2 regions of the Delftia sp. genome follow, and region 1 is predicted to be linked to the other one. Evidence: predicted binding sites of a transcription regulator. Region 1 holds the regulator's gene; the other holds the start of a gene.
What was found. Region 1 encodes LexA, which represses DNA repair genes until DNA is damaged. Its sites were predicted from a motif close to ACTGTATNNNNATACAGT; they were not measured.
Positions count from the first base shown of each region.

Region 2: the regulator LexA is predicted to act here: its motif matches at 2,560-2,577, upstream of AC5I49_RS22160 (DNA topoisomerase IV subunit B).

Region 1 covers NZ_JCABYI010000004.1:351,494-356,072, forward strand. Annotated here, with positions in the region: gene AC5I49_RS03425 (MFS transporter) at 1-1,018, shown strand, start outside; gene AC5I49_RS03430 (hypothetical protein) at 1,102-1,509, opposite strand; gene lexA (transcriptional repressor LexA) at 1,672-2,346, opposite strand; gene AC5I49_RS03440 (asparaginase) at 2,445-3,434, shown strand; gene adk (adenylate kinase) at 3,525-4,181, opposite strand; gene kdsB (3-deoxy-manno-octulosonate cytidylyltransferase) at 4,438-4,579, opposite strand, start outside.
Region 2 covers NZ_JCABYI010000031.1:225,016-229,594, forward strand. Annotated here, with positions in the region: gene dapA (4-hydroxy-tetrahydrodipicolinate synthase) at 1-350, opposite strand, end outside; gene AC5I49_RS22145 (class I SAM-dependent methyltransferase) at 426-995, opposite strand; gene AC5I49_RS22150 (hypothetical protein) at 1,063-1,212, opposite strand; gene AC5I49_RS22155 (MFS transporter) at 1,214-2,440, opposite strand; gene AC5I49_RS22160 (DNA topoisomerase IV subunit B) at 2,611-4,579, shown strand, end outside.

The sequences.
Region 1 (4,579 bases):
CCAGCCGCTGTTCGGCCTGTATGCCGACCGGTCGCCACGGCCCTGGATGGTGCCGGCCGGCTTTGTGGTGGCCGCCCTGGGCCTGGCCCTGGTGGGCATGAGCCCGGACTACTGGGTCAGCTGGTTGGCTGCCGTGCTGTGCGGCCTGGGGATCGCGGCCTACCATCCGTCCGCAACGGTGGCGGCCCGCATGGCGGGCGGCGGCTCGCAGAAGGCGATGAGCGTGTTTTCGGTGGGCGGAACGGCGGGGGCATCGTTCGCTCCCATGCTGGCTGCGGCCGTGGTGGGCGCAGGCGCCTTGCACCGCAGCTGGATGCTGGCCCTGCCTGCAGCGGCCATGCTGGTGCTCTGGTATGCCTGTACCTGGCGGGATGGAGCCAAGGACCATTGCGCCACCCGGCGCCCGGCCGTGGCGCAGGGCGAATTGCCCGCCAACCACTGGCGCGCCTTCTTCCTGCTGTGCGGGGTCATCGTCTGCTGGTCGATTCCCTATGTGACGGTGCTGTCCACCCTGCCCATGTTCGTGACGCGCGAGCTGGGCGGCTCGGACTTCATGGGAGCGGCCACGCTGACCTCATTCACAGCCGCTGCGGCGGTGGGCACTTTGCTGGGGGGCACGCTTGCAGATCGCCGGGGGCGCATGCAGGCCATCCGCGCCGGCTACCTGTTGGCATTGCCTGCTCTGGCGGCCCTGGCCCTGGCCTCCACGCCATGGATGGCGCTGGCCTGCACCATGGCCCTGGGCGTGTGCATGTTTCTTCCGTTTGCCGCCCAGGTCACGCTGGCCCAGGACTATCTGCCGCGCAACCAAGCCACGGCCAGCGGGCTGACCCTGGGGCTGGCCATGTCGATAGGCGGCATGGTGGCGCCGTTGTTCGGCATGCTGTCCGATGCGCGCGGACTGCGTTTTTCGTTGAGCGTCGTGCTGTGCATTCTGTGCGTTGCCGCGGCGCAGGCGTGGTGCATGCGCAATCGGCGCAGCGAGGGGAGTGCTGCACCGGCGGCTGTCAGGGCCTGATGCGCAGCCCCTGCCGCTGGGCAAGGCAAGAGACAGGCCCGGGCTCTCGCAGACCGGGTGGACGGGTTGGTCTCAGGGCGACCTCAGGCCGGTGTCTGCGCGCCGTGCGCTTCCATGCGTTCCAGGGCGGCACAGACATCGGCCATGCGGCCCGAGATGAACAGGCATTCGGGCTGCTCCTGCGGCGAGCGCTGGATGATGCGCAGACCCGAAGGCAGGGCCTGATCTGCCGGAAGGGAGGGCAGTTCGGGTTGCAGGGGCAGCAGCAGCTGCGCATCCCTGTGTTCTGGTAGCCGTGCTGACTTGCTGCGCCGCTGCTGGCTGCGGCGGCGGGCCTTGCTGAAGGACAGGATGGTCGCCTGCTCGGATTGCACAGGCGATTCGGGCTGGATGGTGCGCATGGCGGGCTCCATGGCGGCGGCGGGCAGGCGAATGCCCTGTGCCAGGCGCAGGAAGGACAGAGAAGACAGTGTTGGCAGAGCGAATCCCATGTGACGACTCCTGTTGGCGTATTTCAAAGAGGCATGGACACAGGCAGGATTGCGGTTTGCGGGCAAAGCTCCGCCCAGGGCGAAGCTGCAAGGCTTCGCGCCTACCACCTGGGCGGTGCATGAAGTAGGGGGTGGCAACCCGTGCAGGGCTGCCTGTCCGGCTTACATGGACATGCTGTTGCGGATCAGCCCCACGGCCAGGCCTTCAATGGCAAAGGCCTCTTCGGGAGCGACGCGGATCACCGGGTAATCGGGGTTTTCCGGCAGGAGCTCCACGCCCTGCGTGGTGCGGCGCAGGCGCTTGACGGTGACTTCATCTCCCAGGCGTGCCACGACGATCTGCCCGTTGCGGGCTTCATGCGCGGACTGCACGGCAAGCAGATCGCCGTCCATGATGCCCGCGTCGCGCATGGACATGCCGCGCACGCGCAGCAGATAGTCCGGGCGGACCTGGAACAGGCTGGGTTCGACGGAATAGGTCTGGTCGATATGTTCCTGGGCGAGAATGGGCGAGCCCGCCGCAACGCGGCCCACCAGCGGCAGCATCAGCGGCGCCAGGGCCGACAGCGGCAGCCCGAAGCTGGTGCCGCGTGCGGCATTGATGTTGCGCACGGTGTCGGTACGCAGGCGAATGCCGCGGGAGGTGCCGCTGACCAGTTCGATCACGCCTTTGCGGGCCAGGGCCTGCAGGTGTTCCTCTGCTGCGTTGGCGGACTTGAAGCCCAGCGTGTTGGCGATTTCCGCGCGGGTGGGGGGCGCGCCCGTGCGGGAGATGGCGGCCTGGATCAGGTCCAGGATCTGTTGCTGGCGGGCGGTGAGCTTGGGATGGTCGAGCATGGCGTGCGTCCGGTCCTTGAATTCAGATGGCAGGCAGAGAAGTCATCTGATGATTTATACAGTATCTGTATTTTTAACCAGTTTTCCAAGAGGTGCAAGTGGGGCAGTCAAAGTTGGTGATTCTTGGCACGGGCGGCACCATCGCCGGCCGGGCGGATTCGCAGTCGCAGGCAGTGGGATACAAGGCCGGACAGATCACGGTGCAGTCGCTGCTCGATGCCGTGCCGGATCTGGAGCAGCAGGCGCTGGGGCCTGTGCAGACGCAGCAGATCGCGCAGGTGGACAGCAAGGATATGGACTGGCCCGTGTGGCGCGCGTTGCTGCGTGCCTGCACGCAGGCGCTGGAGGATGCGGACACACGCGCCGTGGTGATCACGCATGGAACGGACACGCTGGAAGAGACGGCCTGGCTGCTGCACAGCCTGCTGCCTGCCGCCAAGCCCATCGTGCTCACTTGCGCCATGCGCCCGGCCACGGCCCTGCTGGCCGACGGACCGCAGAATCTGCGCGATGCCGTGACCGTGGCCGCCAGCGGCGGGCGCAGCGGTGTGTGGGTGGTGGCCGGCGGCGAGGTGCATGCGGCGGCCCAGGTGCAAAAGGTCCAACCTTACCGACTGCAGGCCATGCGCTCCATGGAAGGTGGCCCGCAGGCCGTGGTGGAGGAAGGACGCGTGCGCTGGCTGGTGCCTGATGCGCCGGTCACGCCGGTCGCCCCCGTTGCGCGGATGGTGATTTCCGCTCCCGCGCTGTCTGATCTGCTGGCGCTGGATGAGCTGCCCTGGGTCGAGGTGGTGTTCAGCGGTGCCCTGGCGCGAGCCTGCGGCGTGGATGCGCTGGTGGCCGCAGGCGTGCGCGGCATCGTGGTGGCCGGCACGGGCAATGCGACCGTTCACGAAAGCATGGAAGCAGCCTTGCTGCGTGCGCGCGACAAAGGCGTCTGGATCTGGCGGGGCACGCGCTGCGCCGAAGGCCTGCCCGTTGCCTCGGGGCTTGGCACGGACCCCGCAGAGGCCGATCTGGTCCAACTGCCCGTGGCCAAGGCGCGGATTGCCATGATGCTGGCGCTGGCCGTGCAGCCGCGCGACTGATCCTCCGGGCGTCGCCGGCGCTTCAGATGCAGGCCGGCAACAAAAAAGCACCCGGCGGGTGCTTTTCTGGGGTCTGGCGCATGGCCTGCGTCATTCAGCCAGTGCTGCGAGGGCGCGCTGGGTGATGTCTTCCACCGAGCCCAGGCCGCTGATGGCGCGGTACTTGGGGGCTGCTGCGGCTTCCTTCTCGGCCCAGGCGCGGTAGTAGTCCACCAGCGGGCGGGTCTGGCTGCTGTAGACGTCCAGGCGCTTCTTGACCGTTTCTTCCTTGTCGTCCTCGCGCTGCACCAGCGGCTCGCCTGTCACGTCGTCCAGGCCTTCGACCTTGGGCGGGTTGAACGTGACGTGGTAGGTGCGGCCCGAAGCGGGGTGGGAGCGGCGGCCGCTCATGCGCTCGATGATGGCATCGAAGGGCACATCGATCTCGAGCACGTAGTCCAGCTTCACGCCGGCGGCCTTCATGGCGTCGGCCTGGGGAATGGTGCGGGGAAATCCGTCGAACAGGAAGCCGTTGGCGCAATCGGGCTGGGCAATGCGCTCCTTGACCAGATTGATGATCAGGTCGTCGCTGACCAGTTGGCCGGCGTCCATCACGGCCTTGGCCTGCTGGCCCAGGGGCGTGCCGGCCTTGACGGCGGCACGCAGCATGTCACCGGTGGAGATCTGGGGAATGCCGTACTTCTGGCAGATGAAAGCGGCTTGCGTGCCTTTGCCGGCGCCGGGTGCGCCCAACAAAATCAGTTTCATGGAAGTCCTTGAGGAGAGTAGAAATTCTTGTCTGCCGGATCGGCCCACCGGGGCGGACAGTCCATGCGTCATATTTTTGTCGCGGGCAAGGATAGCACGCACAGGGCCAACACTGGCTTACACGCACGGGGCAAAACTGTCGCCTGTGCAATCGCCAAAACCTGCGTTTTGCTGTCCGACAAAACCGCATGGGCGGTGTTGCTGCAAATGGCGATGCCCGGCATCGCCATTTGTGCGTTTTCAGCGGCCGGCCGATTCAGGCCGGCGGGTTGGACAGCTGGGCACGCACCCGCTCCAGATCCTCGCGCGTGTCCACGCCAGGGCCGGGTGCATGGGGTGTGACATGGACGGCGATGCGGTGGCCGTGCCACAGCGCACGCAACTGCTCCAGGGCCTCC
Region 2 (4,579 bases), on a different contig from region 1:
GTGGGCTTGTTGTAGTAGGGCACGACCTGCAGCTGGCTGTCGGCACCGACCTTCTTGGCGTAGCGGGCCAGCTCGATGGCCTCGTGCGTGCTGTTGGCCCCGCAGCCTGCCATCACGGGAACGCGGCCCGCAGCCTGCTCGACGGACACGCGGATGATTTCGCAGTGTTCCTCCACGTTGACGGTGGGGGATTCGCCTGTCGTTCCCACCACGCCGATGCAGTCCGTGCCCTCGGCCACATGCCAGTCGATGAGTTTTCGCAGCGCCGGGTAGTCAACACTACCGTCCTCGTGCATGGGCGTGATGAGGGCAACGATGCTGCCAGTGAGAGCGACGGAGGAGGATGTCATGTCCGCAAGAAAAAACGGGAAAGGATCATTCTAACGAGTGTCGGAGGCAGGCCCAAGGCGGTCGCCTGTAGGGATTCAGGCGATTGCAGAGCCTGACGCCTTCTGATGCGCCAGCATGGCCACGGGTTCCCGGCCTGTTGCATCGGGGCGCAGTGCCGCAATGCGCTGGACCACGCGATCGGGCTCGCCCAGCTGGCCGTGCTCGTAGGCCACGATGTGCCAGCCCGCGCAGGCCTGCAGCAGCTCGCCGGGCGCCAGCAGGAAATCGGGCCGGGAAGGCTTGCCGAAGGCCTCGTTGCCCTGGGCAAAGGTTTCGTACAGCAGCACACCGCCGGGGGCCACGCTGTCCAGCAGCGCCGGCCACAGCGGGCGCCACAGATAGTGGGTCACGACCACGGCGCCGAACTGCCTGCCGGGCAGGGGCCAGGGGCCGTTTTCAATGTCGGCGCACAGCAGCTCGCCCACGCCCTGCAGGCCGGCCAGGGCCTGGGCGTCGCGGTCCACGCCCGTCACTGCATGGCCGCGTGCATGGAACCAGCGCATGTGGCGGCCAGGGCCGCAGGCCACGTCGAGCACGGTGGCCTCGGGTGCCAGAAGATGCGACCAGCGTTGGATCCAGGGCGAAGGCGGCGTGGCTGCGTGCATGTGAAATTTCGGAAATGAATTGAAAGCGGCCGCCATTGTGCCGCCAGGCCTTTGCCGCGCTTCAATTTCAGAAGCAGGCCCAGAGCTGGTCGGCCATGCCCAGCATGAACTCGGGCTGCAGATAGAGCATGAAGACCAGGCCCAGCACCAGCAGCACGGCGGCCCACAGCGCCAGCCTGCGCAGCAGCTGTGGGCGGGGCGTGGTGGCTGTCGTCATGTCAGGCCGCCGCCTGCGCCGCACGCGGCCTTGCCACCGGGGCTTCGCGTATCGGCAGGTTCAGCAGGCCGGCGGCCACGCCCAGGCCGATGGCCAGGTACCAGACCACCTGGTAGCTGCCGGTGTGGTCATACAGATAGCCGCCCAGCCAGACACCCAGGAAGCTGCCGACCTGGTGGCTGAAGAACACCATTCCGCTCAACATGGACAGATGCTGCACGCCGAAGATCTGGGCCACGGTGGCATTGGTCAGCGGCACGGTGGACAGCCACAGCAGTCCCATGGCGGCCGAGAAGATGTAGACCGACCAGGGCGTCAGCGGCGCGAGCAGGAAGAGCACGATCACCACCGAGCGCGTGAAGTAGATGGTGGACAGCAGGTAGCGCTTGGGCAGGCGCTGGCCCAGGTTGCCGGCCACGTAGGTGCCGACGATGTTGAACAGCCCCACCAGCGCCAGCGAGATGCTGGCCACCTGCGGTGCCAGGCCGTAGTCCTTGAGGTAGCTGGGCATGTGCACGCCGATGAACATCACCTGGAAGCCGCAGACGAAGTAGCCAGCCGTCAGCAGCACGAAGCTGGGCGTGCGCAGCGCTTCGGCGACGGCCTGGCCCGCGCTCTGGTCGCGCACGGGTCGGGTATTGCCGGCCGTGAAGCCCGGCTCGCGCAGGCCGAAGGCCAGCGGAATGATCATCAGGGCGCACAGCGACAGCAGCAGCAGGGCGTTGGACCAGCCGAAGTTCGAGATCAGGCTGCCTTCCACGGGCACCATGAAGAACTGGCCGAAGGAGCCCGCCGCCGCCGTCACGCCCATGGCCCAGCTGCGCCGCGCCACGGGAATCTGGCGGCCCAGCACGCCGTAGATCACGGCATAGGTGGTGCCGGCCTGGGCTGCGCCTATCACCACGCCGGCCGTCAGGGCGAACCAGGTTGTCGTGGGCGCCATGGCCATGCCGGCCAGGCCCAGCGCATACAGCAGCGCGCCCACCAGGAGCACGCGGAAGGCGCCGAAGCGGTCGGCCAGCATGCCGCCGAAGATGCCGAGCACGCCCCAGGACAGGTTCTGGATGGCAATGGCCAGCGCGAAGGACTCGCGCGTCCAGCCCATCTCCTGGGTGATGGGCTGCAGCCACAGGCCGAAGCCGTGCCGGATTCCCATGGACAGCGTCACGACTGCGCCCCCGCACAGCAGTATCTGCACCATGGACATGGGTTGGTTGTTTTTGTGCATGCGGCAAACTTTAGCGAAACTCCGGGTTTTGCGCTGCGACGCGTGGGTCGCCCATGCGCCAGCGCGGCACTTCGTAGCCCTTGGCGGCACTGGCCTTTTCGGGATAGTCAATGTCAATGACTGTGAATGTATCCAGCACTGAGCCGGGCCGCGCACTACAATCCGCCCCCATGGCAGTCAAACCATCTCCTACTTCCGCCAGCGAATACTCCGAAGGCTCGATACGCGTGCTCAAGGGCCTGGAGCCCGTCAAGCAGCGTCCCGGCATGTACACGCGCACCGACAACCCCCTGCATGTGCTGCAGGAGGTGATCGACAACGCGGCCGACGAGGCGCTGGCCGGCTTCGGCAAGAAAATCCGCTTCACCCTGCATTCCGACGGCTCCTACAGCGTCGAGGACGACGGCCGGGGCATCCCCTTCGGCATGCACCCCGAGGAAAAGGCGCCCGTGGTGGAGCTGGTCTTCACCCGCCTGCATGCGGGCGGCAAGTTCGACAAGGGCAAAGGCGGCGCCTACAGCTTCTCGGGCGGCCTGCATGGCGTGGGCGTCTCGGTCACGAATGCGCTGGCCACGCGCCTTGAGGCCTGCATCCACCGCGAGGGCAAGGTGGCCACCATCGCCTTCTCGGGCGGCGACGTGGTCGAGCCCCTGCAATCGCGGCCGCTGGCCGCAGGCGAACGCAAGCAGGGCACGACCGTGCGCGTGTGGCCCGATGCCCGCTACTTCGAATCCTCCCAGCTGCCCATGGGCGAGCTGATGCATCTGCTGCGCAGCAAGGCCGTGCTCATGCCCGGCGTGTCGGTGACCCTGGTCAACGAGAAGACGCGCGACACCCAGACCTGGCAGTTCAAGGGCGGCCTGCGCGACTATCTGCAGCAAAGCCTGCATGGCGAGGCCGTCATCCCCCTGTTCGAAGGCGAGGGCTTTGCCGACCGCAACCACGACAGCTTTGCCGAAGGCGAGGGCGCCGCCTGGTGTGTGGCCTTCACCGAGGATGGCGCGCCGCTGCGCGAAAGTTATGTCAACCTGATCCCCACCACGGCCGGCGGCACGCACGACAGCGGCCTGCGCGACGGCCTGTTCCAGGCGGTCAAGGCCTTCATCGAGATGCATTCGCTGCTGCCCAAGGGCGTCAAGCTCATGCCTGACGACGTCTTCGCGCGCGCCAGCTACGTGCTCAATGCCAAGGTGCTGGACCCGCAGTTCCAGGGCCAGATCAAGGAGCGCCTGAACTCGCGCGATGCCGTGCGTCTGGTCAGCGGCTACGTTCGCCCTGCGCTGGAGCTGTGGCTCAACGAGCATGTGGAATGGGGCCGCAAGCTGGCCGAGATCGCCATCAAGGCTGCCCAGACCCGCCAGAAGGCGGGCCAGAAGGTCGAAAAGCGCAAGGGCTCGGGCGTGGCCGTGCTGCCCGGCAAGCTCACCGATTGCGAAAGCCGCGACCTGAGCCTGAACGAGGTCTTCCTGGTCGAGGGCGACTCGGCCGGCGGCAGCGCCAAGATGGGACGCGACAAGGAAACCCAGGCCGTGCTGCCCCTGCGCGGCAAGGTGCTCAACACCTGGGAAGTCGACCGTGACCGCCTGTTCGCCAACAACGAGATCCACGACATCTCGGTGGCCATCGGCGTGGACCCGCATGGCCCCCATGACACGCCCGACCTGTCCGGCCTGCGCTACGGCAAGATCTGCATTCTTTCGGATGCCGACGTGGACGGCTCGCACATCCAGGTGCTGCTGCTCACGCTGTTCTTCCGCCACTTCCCCAAGCTCATCGAGGCCGGCCACATCCATGTGGCGCTTCCGCCGCTGTTCCGCGTCGATGTGCCTGCGCGCGGCAAGAAGCCAGCAGCCAAGATGTACGCGCTGGACGAGGGCGAGCTGACCGCTATCCTCGACAAGTCCGCCAAGGATGGCGTGCCGCGCGAGAAATGCCAGATCAGCCGCTTCAAGGGCCTGGGCGAGATGAATGCCGAGCAGCTGTGGGAAACCACGCTCAACCCCGACACGCGCCGCCTGCTGCCCGTGCAGTTCATGAATCTGGACTTTGCGGCGGCCGAGCAGGTCGTCACCAAGCTGATGGGCAAGGGCGAGGCTGCGGCGCGCCGCGAGCTGATGGAGTTGCACGGCGACGCCATCG